Regions from separate parts of the Vibrio algicola genome, predicted to be linked through region 2. Evidence: predicted binding sites of a transcription regulator. Region 2 holds the regulator's gene; the other holds the start of a gene.
What was found. The regulator CRP, encoded in region 2, controls carbon source genes, mostly activating them, when cyclic AMP is high. The targets are predictions, from matches to a motif close to TGTGANNNNNNTCACA.

Region 1: a site for CRP is predicted at 2,551-2,566, ahead of udp (uridine phosphorylase). Genes of this name have one in related genera too.

The regions. Positions count from the first base shown of each region.
Region 1 covers NZ_CP045699.1:1,452,633-1,456,982, forward strand. Annotated here, with positions in the region: gene GFB47_RS06705 (Card1-like endonuclease domain-containing protein) at 395-1,555, shown strand; gene udp (uridine phosphorylase) at 1,687-2,457, opposite strand; gene GFB47_RS06715 (CBS domain-containing protein) at 2,739-3,155, opposite strand; gene GFB47_RS06720 (bifunctional GNAT family N-acetyltransferase/carbon-nitrogen hydrolase family protein) at 3,292-4,350, opposite strand, start outside.
Region 2 covers NZ_CP045699.1:2,304,818-2,322,827, forward strand. Annotated here, with positions in the region: gene rpsJ (30S ribosomal protein S10) at 1-199, opposite strand, end outside; gene tuf (elongation factor Tu) at 719-1,903, opposite strand; gene fusA (elongation factor G) at 2,088-4,184, opposite strand; gene rpsG (30S ribosomal protein S7) at 4,408-4,878, opposite strand; gene rpsL (30S ribosomal protein S12) at 4,993-5,367, opposite strand; gene tusB (sulfurtransferase complex subunit TusB) at 5,554-5,835, opposite strand; gene tusC (sulfurtransferase complex subunit TusC) at 5,867-6,220, opposite strand; gene tusD (sulfurtransferase complex subunit TusD) at 6,220-6,621, opposite strand; gene GFB47_RS10580 (helix-turn-helix transcriptional regulator) at 6,618-7,340, opposite strand; gene fkpA (FKBP-type peptidyl-prolyl cis-trans isomerase) at 7,576-8,382, opposite strand; gene GFB47_RS10590 (SlyX family protein) at 8,759-8,989, shown strand; gene slyD (peptidylprolyl isomerase) at 9,083-9,649, opposite strand; gene GFB47_RS10600 (YheV family putative zinc ribbon protein) at 9,740-10,003, opposite strand; gene kefB (glutathione-regulated potassium-efflux system protein KefB) at 10,014-11,807, opposite strand; gene kefG (glutathione-regulated potassium-efflux system ancillary protein KefG) at 11,836-12,441, opposite strand; gene GFB47_RS10615 (ABC transporter ATP-binding protein) at 12,621-14,531, shown strand; gene GFB47_RS10620 (TIGR02444 family protein) at 14,528-15,004, shown strand; gene GFB47_RS10625 (YheU family protein) at 15,048-15,263, shown strand; gene GFB47_RS10630 (phosphoribulokinase) at 15,400-16,269, shown strand; gene crp (cAMP-activated global transcriptional regulator CRP) at 16,513-17,145, shown strand; gene GFB47_RS10640 (aromatic amino acid transport family protein) at 17,241-18,010, opposite strand, start outside.

The sequences.
Region 1 (4,350 bases), 860 kb from region 2:
CCACTCATAGTAATTAATACTTAAGTCTCAAGCTCAAAAAAATATCGATTGAACTTATTAGCTTAGCTTAATCATATACTATAACAATTTTGCGCTATTTTAACTTTTATAGATAAAATATCTGAGATAATTTCACTCTTAGGCTGAACCTCTGGGTATTTGTGCTGTCTATTGGCTAACTCGATTGAAGAAATTGCAATAAGCACCATTAGCCTAACCGCTATCGGGTTAATTCATATTGAATACACTTGTAATTCAATGAGATCAGCCCCATATTGATTAAACGTAGTTATCTTTTTTTGTACCATTTTCCATAATCTCATTTTAGATGTACAGCAAAGATAATGACCCGTATTTTGATTAAAATGGCCAACTCGGCCCAGAAGGAAATGATATGGCGACTTGCATTGGTATTATAGACCAAGATCCTGTGAGACTAATTACTCCACTACTTGATAGCCGATCTGAATGCAGCCATATGATTTTTATTGGTGACCGTCGCCAATTTAAAATGTATGAAAGATTAGCTTTTGTTTTAAGCTATCGTGGATTAACCTCTGAATTTTTTGAAATCTCAAGTGTTGTTGATACTTCAGAAATCAAACGTCATGTTAAAAAACTTGCCGAGCAGCTTATTACACGTGAAAAGGTCATCAAGTTTAATGCCAGTTGTGGTTTAAGACACCGCCTACTCTCGGTTTATGAAGTTTTTCGCAGTTATAATTGGCCAATTTTTGTGGTCGAACCTTTTAGTGATAAACAGTGCTGGCTTTATCCTGATTCTCTTGAAGACCGACAAGTACAAGATCATATTCGCATCAGTGATTACCTGACTATTTTTGGCGCTCGCTGCGAATTTCCTGTCACCGAAATCCCCACCTCTTTAGATGCAAAGTTACACACTCTATGTAAACGCTGGGCCAATAATGCTTTAGAACTCGGCCCAGGTCTAGCCACCCTTAACTACCTCGCCACCACTTGTCGTAAGGAACAAAAACTCGATGTAGCCTTAACTGAAAAGCAGCAAGGTTATAAAGAACTCGATATGCTGTTGAGTGATTTAGTCGATATTCAATTAGCCACTTATGAAAACGGTACTCTCACCTTCCATAATGAAGATGCGCGTCGTTTTTCTAATGGTGAATGGCTAGAAAATTATGTGCACAATATTGTATGCGAAATCCAAGATGAGTTAACAACCATTCAAGACCACTCTTTAAACGTTCAAGTCTATCGCGAAATTGGTGATCGTGAGGTTCGTAATGAACTAGATGTTGCTACTGTGGTTAATAACAAGCTGCACATTATCGAATGTAAAACCAAAGGCATGCGTGATGATGGCGATGATACTCTGTATAAACTGGAATCATTACGTGATCTATTAGGTGGTTTACAAGCCCGCGCCATGCTCGTCAGTTTTCGTCCTATGCGACATAATGATATATCACGGGCACAAGATTTAGGTTTAGCTCTAATTGGCCCTGATGAGCTTAAAGATCTCAAAACTTACTTAACAAATTGGTTTAATGACGCAGGAGGCCAAGAAGAGTTATAACTAAAAAATACTCTTTTTTGGCAACCGTTTTGAACCATTCAAAATTTTAACTGAAAAAATGCCCTGACTTAACTCTATTTCTAGTTAAAGTCAGGGCATTTTTGTTTGCCTTAAACACTAAACAAAGATACTTACATCAACTTTGCAGCTGCACCGATCACAATTTGTAATGAGTTGTTCTCTGCCGCTTTGAGTTTTTCTTGATCTGGGATTTCCTCTTGACTGCGGTTTACAATCACTGCCGCCACACAACCTGCGCGTAAGCCTGAACTTGCACACATGGTGAATAAGGTCGCTGATTCCATTTCAAAATTTAATACACCCATTTTCTGCCACTCATCCATTGAGCCTTGCAAGCGAGAAAGCACACGACCAGAGAAAGTATCGTAACGCTCTTGTCCTGGGTAGAAAGTATCGCTTGATGCAGTAATGCCGGTGTGTACGACCGCGCCAGCTTCTTGTGCAGATTGCTTCATCGCAGTGGCAACATCAAAATCGGCAACCGCTGGAAATTCGATTGGAGCAAAATGCGAACTGGCACCATCAAGACGAACAGAGGCAGTAGTCACGATCATATCACCCACATTTAAGTGTGATTGGATCGCACCGGTTGTGCCAACACGTAAGAAAGTACGCACCCCAAGCTGGGCTAACTCTTCAACCGCAATAGACGTTGACGGACCACCGATACCGGTTGAACAGACCACAATTGGCTTACCATTTAATTTGGCACGAAAAACAGTATATTCACGGTGACTGGCTAAAAATACAGGCTCATCCATTAATTGTGCGATTTTCTCAACACGACCCGGATCGCCAGGAATGATGGCTAAGGTTGCGCCATTTAAGTCGCTTTGGTTAATGCCTAAATGAAATACGTTTGAAGAGTTCGATGCTGTCACGGATGACTCCTTACAAAAAATAGGTTGGTAAATACAACCGTTTTATTCAAAAAATTGCTTAGCCCTAATCTAGTCAATAACCGAGGACGATTGAGTGATCATGCTCACATCTACCAATGAGCGACATTAATGACATACATAGCTAATCGGTTGCCCTCTCATAATTGGCGCGCTGTGCATCACCACAAAATAGAACAAGCCGAATAATTATTTCGGCTTGTGTCTAAAGGCACTTATACAATCAGTGGCATTGTTGGAGCTTAAAGACTCGAAGCTTAAATCTATACTGGCTTTTTAAAGCAAGTATCATAATTATCACTGACCGCTTTTAACACTTCACGGCGTGAAATTATTCCCACTAGCTTTTTATTTTCCACTACTGGATACACTTTAGGTTTGCCAACTTCCATCATCTCGGCTAAGGCTAAAACGGACATTTCAGGGCTAATGGTCAGCGCTTCTCTATTCATGCAATCACCCACTGTATGAGTATCTTGGCAGTGGTAACTGACTTGCACTAAGCGATTGAGAAGATCTTGCTCTGATAAAAATCCGACGACTTCATGGTTATCGTTAATGACAGGCCCACCAATATTGATGGCATTTAATACTTTTTCCATCGCCGTTGACAGTGACATATCTTCGGTAAATGTCACTGCACGTGGACGCATATAATCTCGCACTTTTAAAGATGCCATAAGCACTCCTATCATTCATTATCTGTGATGGGCATTTTTGCTGCCCTAAGTTAAGTGTCGTCTAATTTCTTGATTTTACTAAATGGATTTTAACTATTTTATCTATCGTCAAACTCAATCAATGATAACTTACGTTTTAAGCTTTAGGGTTGGTTTTTGTAAATTGATATAAATCTGGGCGACGATGCTTTAGGTTGGTCACGGAACCTTCACTGTGTAATAACTTCAATTTAGACAGATCCACATCGGCATAAATCATCATCTCGGTATTAGGATCGGCTTCGGCGATAATCGCATCATGGGGGAAATACACATCCGATGGTGAAAATACCGCCGATTGCGCATATTGAATGTCCACGTTGTCGACTCTAGGTAAATTACCAACGCTGCCACTTATCGCTACATAACATTCATTTTCGATCGCGCGCGCCTGGGCGCAAATTCTCACTCGCAAATAGCCATTTTTAGTATCGGTCCAAAATGGAACAAACAAGATTTGCACCCCTTGTTCGGCCAACATTCGGCCAAGCTCTGGGAATTCAACATCGTAACAAATCAAAATACCTACTTTTCCGGCATCGGTTTCCATCACTTTAACTTGATTGCCACCTTCGATTACCCAATCCCATTCTTCATGCGGGGTAATGTGGATCTTATATTGCTCTTCAATACTGCCATCACGATGCAACATATAAGCGACGTTATACATCTTGCCATCTTGTTGAACCGGCAAGCTGCCAGAAATAATATTGATATTATAGGTCACTGCGAGGTGCGAGAATCGTTGGATAATTTCGCCTGAATATTCACTCAAATAACGCATAGCCTCAACCGAGCGAAGATCTGGTGCCAGTCCCATTAATGGCGCACTGAAAAATTCTGGGAATAAGGCAAAATCGGACTGATAATTCGCTAACGAGGTAATAAAGAATTCTGCCTGATTCACCAAATCATCTAGCGACATCACATGACGCATTTGCCATTGTACCACCCCAATTCGGACAATACTTTTTTCATTTTGGTGGATTGATTCTAATTCTTCTTCATAAAAAATATTATCCCACTCAAGTAGCGTGCCATAACCTTGTGACTTTTCATCTTCTGGTAAGTAACCGCGCATCAAGCGTTTAACATCAAAATCATTGGAAAGTTGGAATGACAAAATTGGATCGTGCAGTTCTTGACGTTTCACTTT
Region 2 (18,010 bases):
TTTCGTACTGGTCACGTGCGTCTTTGTTGACGTGAGGAGAAGTAAGAACAGTGAAACGCTCTTTACGAGTAGGCAGTGGAATAGGACCACGAACCTGTGCGCCGGTGCGCTTTGCTGTTTCAACGATTTCCGCTGTAGACTGATCGATTAAACGATAATCGAAAGCCTTAAGACGGATACGAATACGTTGGTTCTGCATGAGACAGAGCTCCAATTAATTAATTACACAAACAATATCGCCACTCAACTGCATAAATTTGCAGGAATGTCGATTGATTTATGTGAAACCGTAGTGCCCTTATTGGGTACATTGTCAGTTAATTGTGATTAACATTTCTTATAGTGATGGCGAACAATCGCTAACTGCAATAAACATTAATTTCATTAACTGCGAACATAAGCTGAGTATACATTATGGTTAATCACCGAATTATCTCTAAAAGATAAAGAGTGTTAACACGAATCCTCGCTGCTCATTGGTTCACAACTGGCTTAACCAGTGCGTTGCATTATACAGATCACAAAACGGGATGCAAGTGTTGGATGAAAATTAATCGGAACAATACGATTTAGGTGCGAGGTGCGAGGTGCGAGGTGCGAGGTGCGAGGTGCGAGGTGCGAGGAAATGATAGTCTGTAAAAACAAAAAGGGAAGCCGAAGCTCCCCTTTCTCATTGTACTAACGGTTGTTAGTCTTGTTTACCAAAAGGTATCGGCAATTAAGCGATAACTTTAGCAACAACACCAGCACCAACAGTACGGCCGCCTTCACGGATTGCGAAACGTAGACCTTCGTCCATCGCGATTGGTGCGATTAGAGTTACTATCATTTGTACGTTATCGCCAGGCATTACCATTTCAACGCCTTCTGGCAATTGAATGTCGCCAGTTACGTCCGTTGTACGGAAGTAGAACTGTGGACGGTAACCTTTGAAGAAAGGAGTATGACGACCACCTTCATCTTTTGAAAGTACGTATACTTCTGATTCAAAAGTTGTGTGTGGGTTGATTGAACCTTTAGCAGCCAATACTTGACCACGTTCAACGTCATCACGCTTAGTACCACGTAGAAGTGCACCAACGTTCTCACCTGCACGACCTTCGTCAAGCAGTTTACGGAACATTTCAACACCAGTACAAGTAGAAAGAGTAGTATCTTTGATACCAACGATTTCAACTTCGTCACCTACGCGTAGGATACCGCGCTCGATACGACCTGTTACAACAGTACCACGACCTTGAATTGAGAAAACATCTTCAATTGGAAGTAGGAACGGTTGGTCAACAGCACGCTCTGGTTCTGGGATGTAGTTATCTAGTGCTTCTGCAAGCTCAACGATTTTGTCTTCCCACTCTTTTTCGCCGTTTAGAGCGCCAAGAGCTGAACCTTGGATTACTGGTAAATCATCACCTGGGTAATCGTATTCACAAAGAAGTTCACGAACTTCCATTTCTACTAGTTCTAGTAGTTCTTCGTCATCTACCATGTCACATTTGTTCATGAATACGATGATGAAAGGAATACCAACTTGACGACCAAGTAGGATGTGCTCACGAGTTTGTGGCATAGGGCCATCAGTCGCAGCAACAACTAGGATACCGCCGTCCATTTGAGCAGCACCAGTGATCATGTTTTTAACATAATCGGCGTGTCCTGGGCAATCTACGTGTGCGTAGTGACGAGCAGGAGTATCGTACTCAACGTGAGAAGTAGCGATTGTGATACCACGTTCGCGCTCTTCTGGAGCGTTATCGATAGATGCGAAATCTTTAGCAACACCACCGTACACTTTTGCAAGTGTAGTACAGATAGCAGCAGTAAGAGTTGTTTTACCGTGGTCAACGTGGCCGATAGTACCAACGTTTACGTGCGGTTTCGTACGTTCAAATTTTTCTTTAGACACAATCGTGTTCCTTCCTAGTTATGATTCGTCTTGATCAAAAGGATCAAAACGCGTCAGAATTTGCTATTTTATGCGTCAACTTTCATCAACGCAATAGATTCGTTACTTAATCCGCCAATTGTTTTCATGACCAAATTGTTCAAAAAACGCTTAGTATCATCAAGTAGCCGTGTAATAACGTTTATTAACCACGCTCGGCAATAATTGCTTGTGCAACATTCTTCGGCACTTCCGCATACTCACAAAATTCCATTGAGTATGAAGCACGACCTTGAGTTGCTGAACGTAAGTCGGTAGCGTAACCAAACATAACAGACAGTGGAACTTTGGCTCGAATAATTTTCAAACCAGCATTGCCTTCGTCCATTCCTTCGATAATGCCGCGGCGACGGTTAATATCACCAACCACATCCCCCATCCAATCTTCAGGGGTAGTTACTTCAACTTTCATTACAGGTTCTAAAAGCACAGGTTGCGCTTGCAGGGCACCATTCTTGAAAGCCATTGAGGCGGCAATTTTAAACGCCATCTCACTTGAGTCGACATCATGATATGAGCCATCAAATAGCGTTGCTTTGATATCCATAACAGGATAACCAGCTAGCACACCATTATTCATCTGCTCTTCAATACCTTGCGATATTGAGCTGATGTATTCACTAGGAACAGCACCAGCCACGATTTCGTCTACAAAAACAAATCCTTGATCTTTCTCAGACGGTTCGAGTCTCAGCCATACATGACCATATTGACCCCGACCCACTGTTTCACGAATGAATTTGCCTTCTATTTCTGTTTTGCCTCGAATGGTCTCACGATACGCCACTTGAGGATTACCAACATTACAGTCAACGCTGAATTCACGTTTCATGCGGTCAACTATAATATCTAAGTGTAGCTCACCCATGCCAGAAATTAAGGTCTGACCGGTTTCATTATCCGTTTCAACTCGGAATGATGGATCTTCCGCTGCTAACTTAGCGAGAGCAATCGCCATTTTATCTTGATCGGCTTGCGAGCGTGGTTCAACCACAATTTGAATTACCGGTTCAGGAAATTCCATTCGCTCTAGGATAACTTTATGATTTTGATCGCACAGAGTATCGCCAGTCGTGACATCTTTAAGGCCAATAACGGCAGCAATATCACCGGCTAAAACTTGTTTTACTTCTTCACGCTTATTCGAGTGCATTTGTACAATGCGCCCCAAGCGTTCACGCTTTTGCTTAACCGAGTTATAAACAGTATCACCAGTATTAATCACGCCCGAATAGACACGAATAAATGCCAATGTGCCCACAAATGGGTCGGTCGCAATTTTAAATGCTAACGCAGAGAATGGTTCGGTATCATCTGCATGACGCTCAACATCTTTTTCATTGTCATCAATGCCTTTTATCGCAGGGACATCGATAGGTGATGGCAAGTAATCAATTACCGCATCAAGTGCCGCTTGAACACCTTTGTTTTTAAACGCTGAACCGCAAGTCGCCAAAACAATCTCATTGTTTAGTGTGCGAGTACGAAGTGCTTGTTTAATTTCAGCTTCGGTTAACTCTTCACCTTCAAGGTACTTATCCATCAACTCTTCTGAAGCTTCCGCTGCCGCTTCAATTAAGTTGGTGCGCCATTCTTCAGCTAATTCTTGAATATCTGCTGGAATATCTTCATACGTGAAGGTCATACCTTGATCGGCATCATTCCAGTTAATCGCTTTCATCTTGATAAGGTCAATTACGCCTTTAAAATTCTCTTCGCAACCAATATTGATTTGCAGAGGAACCGGAGTCGCACCAAGACGATTTTTAATTTGTTCAATCACACGGAAAAAATCCGCACCGGTACGGTCCATTTTATTGACGAACACGATACGAGGTACATGATATTTATCCGCTTGACGCCAAACTGTTTCAGATTGAGGTTCAACACCTGATGAACCACAAAAAACCACGACGGCGCCATCAAGTACACGCAATGAACGCTCAACTTCAATGGTGAAATCTACGTGTCCCGGGGTGTCAATAATATTAATGCGGTGGTCGTCAAATTGAGCTTCCATACCACGCCAAAAAGTAGTGGTCGCAGCTGAGGTGATAGTAATCCCACGCTCTTGCTCTTGCTCCATCCAATCCATGGTAGCGGCGCCATCATGGACTTCGCCGATCTTATGAGAAAGACCGGTATAGAACAGAATACGTTCAGTTGTGGTTGTTTTACCTGCATCTACGTGCGCACAAATACCAATGTTGCGGTAACGCTCTATAGGGGTTTTACGAGCCACAATTGTATCCTTATTAACTAATACCATTTCAATAAATGACTGCCAACGTTGTGCAATATCTAGTGAAATGGGAATCAAAACCTCAGGCTTAACCTGACGTGCTACACTATTTCAATTTTATTTGATGAGATTTTTGTTGCTTGAAATAGCAAAAAAGTGCTGCGAGAAAACTCGCAGCACAGAAGGTAGAACTAACGCTGCCTCTTTGTAAACAAAGAGTCTATTACCAGCGGTAGTGTGCGAACGCTTTGTTCGCGTCTGCCATGCGGTGAACGTCTTCACGTTTCTTAACAGCAGTACCTTTGTTTTCTGACGCATCTAGCATTTCAGCAGCTAGGCGCATTGCCATAGATTTTTCACCACGCTTACGCGCAGCTTCAACCATCCAGCGCATAGCAAGAGCGTTACGGCGAACCGGACGAACTTCTACAGGCACTTGGTAAGTTGAACCACCCACACGGCGAGATTTAACTTCTACCGATGGACGAATATTTTCAAGAGCTTCTTCGAATACAGCTAAGTGATCTTTACCAGATTTCTCAGCCATAGTATCTAGTGCAGTGTAAACAATTTTTTCAGCAGTTGATTTCTTACCATCAACCATAAGGATGTTTACAAATTTTGCCAGCAATTCTGATTTGAATTTAGGATCTGGTAGGATCTTACGCTGGCCTATTACGCGACGACGTGGCATGGATGTTTCTCCGTTGTCTTCTTCAGGTTATCCAAAACTTTTCAGTTTTTTCAAAATACAATATATTTTAGTGTTTGGCCTTACTTAACGTTTTCTTTTTTTACAAAAGAGACATTAAGACTTAGGACGTTTAACACCATACTTAGAACGACCTTGTTTACGGTCGTTTACGCCAGCACAGTCAAGCGCGCCGCGAACGGTGTGGTAACGCACACCTGGTAAATCTTTAACACGACCACCACGGATAAGAACAACACTGTGCTCTTGAAGGTTGTGACCTTCGCCGCCGATGTAAGAACTTACTTCGAAGCCGTTAGTTAGACGAACACGACAAACTTTACGTAATGCTGAGTTCGGTTTTTTTGGAGTAGTAGTATATACGCGAGTACATACACCACGTTTTTGTGGACACGCTTCTAGCGCAGGCACGTTGCTTTTAACAACTTGCTTTACACGTGGCTTGCGTACCAACTGGTTAATAGTTGCCATTAAATAGCTCCTGATATACGAAAATAAGCTTGTGAAAAATCTATCCCAGTTTTCTGACTATATTTCATATAATGAGAAATAGGGACGCAAAATTTTATGCATCAAAGGTGTGTGTGTCAAGAAATAACCAATCTTAGTCACGGTATTTTTTTTATTTCACCGTGTTGAGATGACCTATTATAAAGATCATTCCCACGTCATCGATTGTTGATGCTGTTCGGAAAGCAAAACAAAATCATAGTAATCAACAGCTTGGCAAGTATCAACACAATCTAACACTAAACCTCTCGCCTCTAAATCTTGTTTTAAATAGAGATAAGGATCTTTTGGATCTTTTTTATTTGATTGGTCGTTTTTTGCTTCAATTGCGTGATAAACGGCATCTTCAATCAATAAAATCACATCGTCAGGCATCAAATAGGCTGATGCTTGCGCTAATGCTGGGCTGTTTTTCACGATATGGAGCATCTTAATCCTGCCAATGAATGAAGGTTGAGGATCAAAAACTGAGCAGTTTCTGACAGTGATGAATTTTTTGGTTGAGTTCCGCTTGGCTTAAGATCGTGACGGGGATCAGCAAGCTTGATGGTTCAATTTGATAACGCTGTAATGAGGTTTGACAGACATAAATATTGTCGATGTCATACAAATCTAATAACTTAAATGCCGCGGCATAATCTCGGGAGAGCACTTGTTTTGGATCTTGATTCACCAATAACTGTGTTACGCCAGCGCCAATAAAAAATACTTCGATGTCTTCACTGTAGGCCGAAGTTGCCAGCAGTGCATCAAGCCCTTCACGACCTTTGCTTGTGCTGTGGGGAAATGAACGAAAAACAAAGCCTAATTTCATTAGAACTGCACCACTCTGTCTTGGGTTAGCATTGCCGTGGCTAAACCGCCCAAACCTGCCAATTCAAACGATTCAGCGGTATTAGACGCGAGTAACTTATGTGTTTTAGCTTCATTGCTATCAACAATGCCACGCCGCAGTGATGCCGCCACACAGGACTCCAATCGAACTCCATGCTGCTGAGCAAGATCCTTCCATGCTTGGGTAAGATCAAATTCATCATTGGCCGGTAGGATCAAACTCGAGGCATTGTGCACCCCATCTTGATAAAAGAACACGCTGACTAAGCGATGCCCTCTGGCAATTAACGCATTGGCAAACTGATAGGCATGGCGCGCCGATTGACTGCCATACACCGAACCATTCACTAATAATGTATACGTTAAAGGCTGTTCGGTCACTTTTCGCCATCCTCAATTTTACGCTGACGAATGTACAAATAGACCGTATGCTTTGAGATATTCAAACGATCGGCCACTCGGTTGATCGCGTCTTTAATATCAAAGATCCCTTTATCATAAAGATCCATCACGATCTGGCGATTCTTGGTATTATTCGAAACTGATTTGTCGGCATTAATTTCTTCGATTGTACGTTCAACCGTTTGATCCACCAGCTCTTCAACATCACTGGCAAAGTTAACCGATGATGCCGCTTCTTCGGCTTCTGCGGTTGGCATAAAGGCATGCAATACATCAGAAAATGGTGCATCTAAGTTAATATTAATACATAACAGACCAATCACTCGCTGTTCGCCATTACGGATCGCAATGGTGATCGACTTCATCAATACGCCGCCCTTAGCGCGAGTAAAGTATGAACGTGAGAAGTTACGCTCAGAGCCTTCGATGTCTTTGAGCATTTTAAGTGCCAATACCGTGATCGGCGAACCCACTTGACGGCCGGTATTCTCACCATTAGCAATTTTAATCGCTGAAGTATTTAAGTCTTCTAGTGAGTGTAAAACAATCTCACAATAGCTGCCAATTAAGCTAGCAAGACCATCAACAACCGCCTCATAAGAATGCAGAATGATCTTATCGTGTTCCGAAAATGGCTTGGCATGGACCGATTCAATTTCTAACAACGCTTCAGAATGAACTGCTTCAGAGCTCTCCATATCTACCTCAACCAAAATTGTATAAATTAAAAAAATTGATGTAAGTTTATCAGAAAATTTGAATTTGGCATTATCCAGTCCACTATATGATGATATAGAGCAAGTTTCTTCGTCAGACCTCCCAAAGGACAGCAATAAAAAAGGCCTATCAAATAGGCCTTTGGATTATTTTCACCGGCATTTATTGCCAGTGAATAATATTGTCACTACTCATGTTAAGTAGTGTGACAACACCTTATTTATGCGCAGGTGCTTGTGGCGCTGCGTCTGCTTTAACTGACATTAATTCGATTTCGAATACTAATGTAGAGTTTGCAGGAATAGTTGGCGTATCTTGTGCGCCGTAAGCTAGCTCTGGTGGGATAACAACTTGGTATTTAGAACCGACTTTCATTAACTGAACTGCTTCCGTCCAACCAGGGATCACGCGGTTAAGTGGGAAAGTTGCAGGTTCTTTACGATCGTATGAGCTATCGAATTTCTTACCATCGATAAGTTTACCTTCGTAGTTCACAACCACAGTGTCTGTTGCTTTTGGAGTGACACCTGTGCCTTCTTTTTCTACTTTGTACATGATGCCAGATTTAGTGGTTTTTACGCCGTCTTCTTTAGCAAATTTAGCACGGAACTCTTCACCCGCTTTGATAGAAGCGGCTGATTTTTCTTTTGCTTTGGCTTGCATTTTTTCTTGCACGCGTTTGTCTAGGTTTTGCAGCACCGCTTTAGTGTCTTCTTCCGTCATGCCAGATTTCTTAGCAAACGAATCTTCGATACCTTTCAATACGATCTCTTTATCTAACTTGATACCGATCTCAGCTGGTTTTTCAATACTAGTATTTAGGTAGTTCGCGAAAGAAGTACCGATTGCATAAGCGGCTTTTTCGTCGTCAGTTTTGTATTGAGTCATCGCAGGAGAAGCAGCAGATACCGCTTGCTCTGTTTTTGGCGCAGTAGCCGGAGCTTCTTTTGCGTCTTCTTTTTGACAACCTACAGCCAGTAATACAGTTGCTGCTAGCAGCGATACTTTAAAAATCGATTTCATTAAATTCTCCAGCGTGATGGCAGTCCATCATCGTGTTCATTAAAAAGTTTATTGCAGTATATGCTTTGCGCCGTTATGACACCGCGAGGCATATTACCTACTTATACTCAAAGTCTTTGTTAGCAGACCGTGTTTTTTGATCAAAGTTCATAATTTAATTGTAATTTATCTTACTTTTTTCAGTTATTGCAATAAAGCATGATACTTATTACATAAACCTAACAAAGCCATAACTTGCAGCCGTGGAATCATAGTTAATCATTAACCAAGTTGTCATATTTCAAGCGGTGGTTAATTCACGGAAATAAGCTCGCGTTCAGTCAATAAAACTATGTATAATCTTGTCACTGTTTGGCTTACTTTTATTGGAACACTAATGACAACCTCAGCAAGCGACGATCTTCTTAAACAACGCATTGACGATTTAGAGTGTCAATTAGCTTTTCAAGAGCAAACCATCAGCGAGTTAAATGATGCATTAAGCCAACAACAATTACTTATTACTCGCATGCAAGACCAAATGAAATTTGTGGTTGGTAAAGTCAAAAATTTAGATGCGTCTAATTTAGTGGACTCTTCAGAAGAAACCCCACCACCGCATTATTAATGACATTAAATAAACCGACTTAATCATGAAACTTTGATCCTACAAAAAAGCGCTGAACCAATTGGTTAGCGCTTTTTTATTATTCATTAAAGATTAGTGAGAGCAACCGCAGCCGCCATTTCCATCACAACCTTCTTTTTTCTCTTCTTTTTCATGACCACCACAGCAACCACCTTCGTGATCATGGTCGTGACCCGCTTGATGTACATGGCCGTGCGCCATTTCTTCTTCAGTTGCTGCGCGTACCGCAACCACTTCAACATCAAATGTTAGCGTTTGACCCGCAAGCATGTGGTTACCGTCAACCACAACTTCATCGCCATCAACTTCAGTGATTTCTACTGGGATTTGACCTTGGTCGGTATCGGCTAAGAAACGCATACCTACTTCGATTTCATCCACACCGTGGAAAACATTAGCAGGAACACGTTGAACAAGACCTTCATTGTGCTCACCGTAAGCGTCTTCTGGAGCAATAACAGCATTGAACTTGTCGCCTTGTGCTTTGCCGTTAAGTTCGTTCTCTAAACCAGAGATCAAGTTGTTGTGACCATGTAGATAATCCAGTGGTGCTTCCACTGTAGATTGGTCTACGACGACGCCGTCTTCCGTTTTTACTTGGTATGCTAGGCTAACAACAACGTTTTTTTCAATATTCATATTCGCTCCAGACACAGATTAGGCATAAAGGATGAATGAGCACCTAATCGTTATGAGACAAATAATGGGGATAAGTTCGGCAAATTTCAATCATTCAGGCTTAAAAATCCCAATCATTTGCTCAGAGGCGTAAGCAGACTGCTCGACAGTGACCACTTGTGGCTGTGCCGCAGTTGATTTTTTATCCCCTAATTCAGAGGCTTGCTGTTCTTTTTCTGGGTTCTGGCGTTCTAGATAGTCGCATTCGACACATTCAACCATTTCGATGTTGTTGTCATGCCACACCCGCAAACTGTCCGATTCTCCACAGCTTGGGCATTTTGCTCCGGCAATAAATCGTTTCTTAATTGTCATATTGTCTCCGTTAATCCCAATGATTTTGGGTTTTTCGATCGCTTTCCATTTCACGCGCAAATATTTCTTCTAATTCAATCCGTGCTTCTTTGGCTCTAAGGCCGGTGTCTTTATCTTCACTATGTTGAGGTAATAACTCTTTTAGCATGGTGGTGTCGAGTTTTTTAAAGTGTGCTTCTGCTCGCTTGGCCTGATAAGGATGCATGCCCAACTCAGTTAACACTTGGCGACCTAAATCTAATGCTCCTAAAAAGGTTTCGCGTGAAAATAAAGTCACGCCAATATTGAGTAATTGATAAGCTTCAACCCGACTGCGCGCTCGTGCCATTACTTTCAGATTGGGAAAATGCTGCTTACACAATTCGGCAATTTTTAACACTTCATCTGGTGAATCGGTACAAATGGCAATCGCTTCGGCTTGCTCTGCCCCTGCCGCCCTGAGTAAATCCAGTTGAGTGGCATCGCCGTAATACACTTTATAGCCAAACTTGCGTAATACTTGGATTTGACTGGGATCGCTTTCTAATACCGTAATGCGAATTTTATTGGCGTACAGCAAGCGGCCCACCACTTGGCCAAAACGCCCAAAGCCAGCCACGATCACTCTTGGCTCTTCATTAACCACATCCGATTGCATGTCATCCTGCACATTAATGGTACGGCTAAACCATTTTTGTTGCGCCAGTAAGATCAGGGGGGTGGTCATCATGGATAAGCTCACTACCACCAGCAAGAACGACGTCATCTCGGTTCCAAGCAGCCCTTGCCCTGATGCGGCGGTAAACAACACAAAAGCAAACTCACCGCCTTGGCTCAATATAGCCGCCATTCGACTGCGTGCTTTGGCTCGAGTGCCCATTAAGCGCGCCAAGCCGTAAATCAATAATCCTTTGATGGTGACTAAGGCCACCACCGCCAATAGAATTTTGATTGGATATAACCCCAACAAGCCTAAATTGACCGCCATGCCAACCGACATAAAGAACAACCCCAGCAGCAAACCTTTAAATGGTTCAATCGCGCTTTCTAATTCATGACGGTATTCACTCTCTGCCAGTAAAACGCCGGCCAAAAAAGTCCCTAACGCCATGGATAAACCGAGTTTTTGCATGATCACCGAAATACCAATCACCAACAATAATGCAGCGACAGTAAACAGTTCTCGTACTCGGCTCATCACCACAAAGCGAAAAATAGGTCGCAATAAATAATGGCCTCCGACTAATAACCCGACCACACCACCAATCATCCATACCGCATCTAACCAATCGCCGCCCACATTGCCTGCCAATAATGGCAACATAGCAAGCATGGGGATCACAGCGATATCTTGGAATAACAAAATCGCAAAACCTGACTGTCCGGTTTCGGTGCCGCCCAGCCCTTGCTCTTCAATCACTCGCAAAGCAATCGCAGTAGAAGACAACGCCAACCCCATCCCGATCACTAAGCTGTTTTGCCAGCTAATGCCAAACCAATGGGCAATCGCAGAGAGAATTAATGTGGTCACCACCACTTGTGCGCCGCCTAAACCTAAAATAGGAATACGCATTTGCCATAGTTTTTTAGGGTTCAATTCTAAACCGATCAAAAACAGCAATAACACCACACCAAATTCCGCAAAGTGCATGACGCTGTCGACATCACTAATCAGCCCTAATCCCCAAGGACCAATCGCAATACCGGCCAACAAATACCCAAGCACTGAGCCTAAGCCAAAACGTTGCGCCAGCGGCACCGCAATCACCGCTGCCGATAAAAAGACTACGCCACTTTCTAATAATTCAAAGGTTGTTGGTGCCATTTACACTCCTTGTTTCGCCAAGTCGATGTTACAGATTCATTAGCCATTGACGGTAGGCTTGGGCATGTTGTAAGCGTTCTGCATGATTGACATTGCGAGCCCAATATAAGACTAACGGCTCCAGCCAATTCATTTGGCATAATTTTGCCGTCAGTTCAAAAGGTTGCAGTATTTGCTCTAATGGATATTGGTTATAGCCTTTGTCGCTAAAGGCTTGCTTAGATCCGCCCACCGTTATTACGCTACGCCAAGTTTTTCCGGCCAACGCCCGCCCTTCACCAAATGCAAAACCTTTGCCTAATACGGTATCCATCCATTCTTTCATTAACGCAGGGCAAGAATACATAAATAGAGGGTGTTGAAAGACAATGATATCGTGTTCAAGTAACAGGTGATGCTCTATCGCCACATCTATAAAGAAATCTGGATAACGGGCATATAAGTCATGCACACGCACATGAGGAAGATCTTGAATCGCTTTGAGTAAGATTTGATTGGCAACAGAATCGATCGGATCGGGATGTGCAAAAATAACCAACACTCGGGGTGGATTGGGTGAGTTTGATGATCCTTGCAGTGCTGATCCTTTAAGTGATACCGGCGCGGATGTTGAACCGCTCCTTGTTTGAGACATACCTGCTCCTTGATGTCTTTCCTTTGTTCCATGCTAACTTAATGTGCTTTAAGTATAATAAGTATCTTATCTTAAATCGTATAATGATCGACATTTATTGACGAAACGCCTACTATTCTCTGCAATTTCATCTGGCTTACGCCTTTATTTACTTAGCGCCCAAATTAGACCACAACCCTATGATTATATTTTCAGACATTCAATTGCTGCGTGGCGGAAAGCCTTTATTAGAACAAGCTTCAGCCACTATTCATCCGGGTGATAAAGTCGGTTTAGTCGGCAAAAACGGTTGTGGTAAATCAACGCTATTTGCCTTATTAAAAGATGAACTGGCTATCGACGCCGGTAACTTTCAAATGCCAGCCCATTGGGAATTAGCTTGGGTAGCGCAAGAAACGCCCGCGTTAGATCGAGCTGCAATTGATTATGTGATTGATGGCGACCGTGAATTTCGACGTTTAGAGCAACAACTCGCAAAGGCAGAACAAGCCGATAATGGCACTTTGGTAGCAGAGTTACACAGCAAGATTGATATTGTTGGTGGCTATACTATAAATTCGCGCGCAGCCGAACTGCTCAATGGCCTCGGATTTAGCCAAGAACAAATGCAATGGAGCCTGACCCAGTTCTCGGGCGGCTGGCGCATGCGTTTAAACCTTGCTCAAGCATTATTGTGCCGCTCCGATTTATTGCTGCTGGATGAACCCACCAACCACTTAGATTTAGATGCGGTATTGTGGCTGGAAAAATGGCTACAAAATTACCCTGGCACACTGATTTTGATCTCGCATGATAGAGACTTTTTAGATCCAATCGTTGGCCGCATTGTGCATGTTGAAAATCAAGATCTGAATGAATACACAGGTAACTATTCTTCCTTTGAAACCCAACGTGCACAAAAGTTAATGCAACAACAGGCAATGTACAGCAAGCAGCAAAAACAAATGTCGCACATGCAAAGTTACATCGACCGTTTTCGTTATAAAGCCTCTAAAGCTCGCCAAGCCCAAAGCCGGATTAAAGCGTTAGAGAAAATGGAAAAGGTTCTGCCAGCGCAATTTGATAACCCATTTAATTTCGAATTCCGTCAACCCGCTGCATTGCCTAATCCGATCATGATGATGGACGATGTATCTGCAGGTTATGGCGATCGCTTGATCTTAGAAAAAATTCGCTTAAATTTAGTCCCAGGTAGCCGCATCGGCTTACTTGGGCGTAATGGCGCAGGTAAATCGACCTTAATCAAACTATTATCGGGCGAGCTTAATCCACAAGGCGGCGATCTGACCTATTCTCAAGGGGTGAAGATTGGTTACTTTGCGCAGCATCAACTCGAAACCTTGCACCCAGAAGAAACCCCGCTGCAGCACTTAATGCAAATTGCCAGCAATCAAACCGAACAACAGTTACGTGATTATCTTGGTAGTTTTGGTTTCCAAGGCGAAAAAGCATTAGATAAGGTCGCCCCATTCTCAGGTGGCGAAAAAGCACGTTTGGTATTAGCGTTATTAGTGTGGCAAAAACCCAATCTATTGCTGCTCGATGAACCAACCAACCACCTTGATTTGGATATGCGCCAAGCGCTGACCATGGCGTTGCAAACCTTTGAGGGTGCGATGGTGATTGTCAGCCACGATCGTTATTTATTGCGCGCCACCACCGATGATCTTTACCTAGTCGATGCCCAACAAGTGATGCCGTTTGATGGCGATCTTACCGACTATTATAAATGGCTCACCGACCAACAAAAGCAAGATAAAAAAGACGCTCAAGGCGAAGTGGATAACAGCCCCAACACCAACAGCGCCGCCAATCGTAAAGAACAAAAACGTCTTGATGCGGAGCGCCGTAAACAAACCGCGCCGCTGCGTAAAAAAGTCACTCAACTTGAAACGCAAATGGACAAACACAGTCAAGCATTGGCACAAGCGGAAGAACAACTGGGGGACGTCTCTCTTTATCAAGATGAAAATAAAGCCAAGCTGACCCAAGTGCTCAACCTACAAGCTACCAGCAAAGCGCAACTCGAAAATGTTGAGGTGGAGTGGATGGAACTGCAAGAGCAACTTGAAGCATTAAGCGAAGAATAATGCCAAACTCGCCTTGTTCACCTCTTACAGCAGAAGCGTTCTGGCAATTTTGTCTAGAACGCTATCAACAACCGGGCGTGGAGTCGGCGTGTTTAACCCTACAAAACCAATATCAGGGCAACGTTAATTTACTACTGCTGTATATATGGCTCGATCAACAAAAACTAACACTAGCTCCACAGGAACAAGAGCGATTGAAACAATCACTCCAACCGACACAAGCATTACTCGCTCAGTTTCGGTCATTGCGTCGTCAATATAAAACTCACTTACCCGCTTCGCTATATCGGGAAAGTTTAACCTTTGAATTACAGCTTGAACGTCAGCAACAAGAATATTTAGTTGAAGCCTTAAATGCACTGCCACTTCAAGCTCGATCTCAACAACACATACCGCTAAGCCACCAATATTGCCAACAACTTGATGCTGAAGGGCTTTGCCTATTCTTTTTCAAAAATATAAGTAATATCTGAAAGCATTAGTGAATCATCACAGATAATAAGCAGTAAACATATTATGATTATCCCTTGGCAACAAATCGATCCCGACACCCTCGACAACTTGATCAAAGAATTTATTCTGCGTGAAGGAACCGATTATGGTGAACAAGACTATTCTCTTGAGCAAAAAATCACACAGGTACAACGTCAATTAAAATCAGGTAAAGTGGCGATCGTATTTTCCGAATTACATGAAAGTGTCGATATCAGGGACGTCAACTCGTTAAGTTAATCAATCTACACTCAAAGTAATTAAAGTTGCAGTGAGGTGGCAAGTAAGACGGATATATACCCATATCATTTGGGTATATTATTTACAGGCCCTACTCTACACTGTCTATTCTCAAGGTCGAAAATAAAGGATTATCATGTCGGCAAAGCATCCTATCATCGCAGTCACCGGGTCCTCTGGCGCAGGAACCACCACCACCTCAGAAACCTTCCGAAAAATGTTCAATATGAGGGATATTAAAGCCTCATGGGTGGAAGGGGACAGCTTTCATCGCTATACCCGACCAGAAATGGATGTGGCGATCCGTAAAGCACGCGAGCAAGGTAAACACATTAGTTACTTTGGCCCTGAAGCCAATGACTTCCCTGCTCTGGCCAAGTTTTTTCATCAGTATGGTCAAGATGGCAGTGGCAAAATTCGTCGCTATTTACACAGTTTTGATGAAGCAGTACCGTACAATCAAATGCCAGGCACGTTTACCCCATGGCAAGGTTTACCCGATAATACCGATGTGCTTTTCTACGAAGGTTTGCATGGGGGTGTGGTCGATGGGGAAGTCAACGCCTCGCAACATGTCGATTTTTTGATTGGTATGGTGCCGATTGTTAACTTGGAGTGGATCCAAAAATTTGTGCGCGACACCCGCGATCGTGGCCATTCGCGTGAAGCGGTGATGGATTCGATTGTACGCTCGATGGATGATTACTTAAATTACATCACGCCGCAGTTTTCTCGTACTCATATCAACTTTCAGCGAGTGCCAACCGTTGATACTTCTAACCCATTAAACGCCAAAGGCATCCCAAGCTTAGATGAAAGCTTTGTAGTGATCCGTTTGCGTGGAATTAAAAATGTCGACTTCCCTTACCTACTTGCCATGATTGATGGTTCCTTTATGTCACGCCATAACACCTTAGTGGTACCAGGCGGTAAGATGAGTTTTGCGATGGAACTGATCATTCAACCTCTACTGCAACAACTGATCGACACCGGTAAAATTGGCTAAAAAGGTGATCAATTTCACCTTACTGCTGAGTCTGTGACTTAGGCCACACTTTCACAGCTTAAATACCCACTTCAGGGCGATCAAAATCAAGAAATTCGCTACGGAAAGGGGTAGTATTTAAAGCCAACGCAGTAACAGTGCTTGCAGCGTAAATGATGAACACCTATTCTATTTGACCAGTTTAGCCGGTCTCAGGATGAATGACTCAAAACTGAGCAAGCCCTTCAGAGGAAGTAACAAATTATGGTTCTAGGTAAACCTCAAACTGACCCAACTTTAGAGTGGTTTCTATCGCATTGTCATATTCATAAGTACCCATCAAAAAGTACTTTGATTCATGCTGGCGAAAAAGCAGAAACTTTGTACTACATCGTAAAAGGGTCTGTGGCTGTATTAATCAAGGATGAAGAAGGCAAAGAGATGATCTTGTCTTACTTAAACCAAGGCGATTTTATTGGTGAGCTAGGTCTATTTGAAGAAGATCAAGAGCGTACCGCTTGGGTTCGAGCTAAATCACCTTGTGAAGTTGCTGAAATTTCATTTAAGAAATTCCGTCAGCTTATCCAAGTGAATCCAGATATCTTGATGCGTCTGTCAGCTCAAATGGCAACTCGCCTACAAATCACTAGCCAAAAAGTGGGTGACTTAGCCTTCTTAGACGTTACCGGTCGTATTGCACAAACGCTACTTAATCTAGCCAAACAACCAGATGCAATGACTCACCCAGACGGCATGCAAATTAAGATAACTCGTCAAGAGATTGGTCAAATTGTTGGCTGCTCTCGTGAAACCGTTGGTCGTATCTTGAAAATGCTAGAAGAGCAAAATCTAATTTCTGCGCATGGTAAAACCATCGTGGTATACGGTACTCGTTAATCGTCACACACGATTATTTTAAGTACACGCAAAAATAAATAAAGCCACTGAATGCAAATCCAGTGGCTTTTTCGATCTTACTTTTTCGTTACTCTCTACCCAATAGCGGGCAATACTCCTACGCTGATTAGCACTTGTACCCCAATGATCACCAAGCCACTTAATAAAACAAACATCAACGCCACATTACCACCAGCAACGGTAAAGTTTTGGGTTTGTAAGTTGAGTTGACGCGAGCGTTTCACCATCGCAACCGGCAGTAGTAACGCTAAAATCGCTAAGGCAATCGCGGCATAACCGAGTGCCATAATAAAGCCTTGCGGGTAAAATAGAGCAAAACACAATGGCGGAACAAAGGTCACTAACGCGATTCCCACTCGGCCACCTTTGCTTTGGTTCTTATTCAAGCTGTCGCCCAAAAATTCAAATAAGCCTAAGCTCACCCCAAGAAAAGAAGTAATTAAAGCCAGATCAGCAAACACTGACACCACTTGAGAAATGGCAGAACTATGGATCACTTGCGCCAAGGTTCCAACCAGTGCGGTGACATTGCCGGCTTGTGCAAGCGTGGCTTGATCGACCACACCTAATGTCGCTAATTGCCACAGGATATACACCACTAACGGCAATAATGACCCAAACACCATCACTTTTTTCAGCGCTTTCATATCCAGATCTAAATAACGTACCACGGCAGGAATGCTGCCATGAAATCCAAAAGAGGTGAAAATCACCGGTAATGCCGCCACAATCAAGCCTTTTTCTAATGGCATATTCACCAAATGAACCGCTTGAATGTTGGGAGTTAAGAAAAACAGCATGATTGCCATCGCGACCAATTTACAGGTAAACAGCACCCGATTAA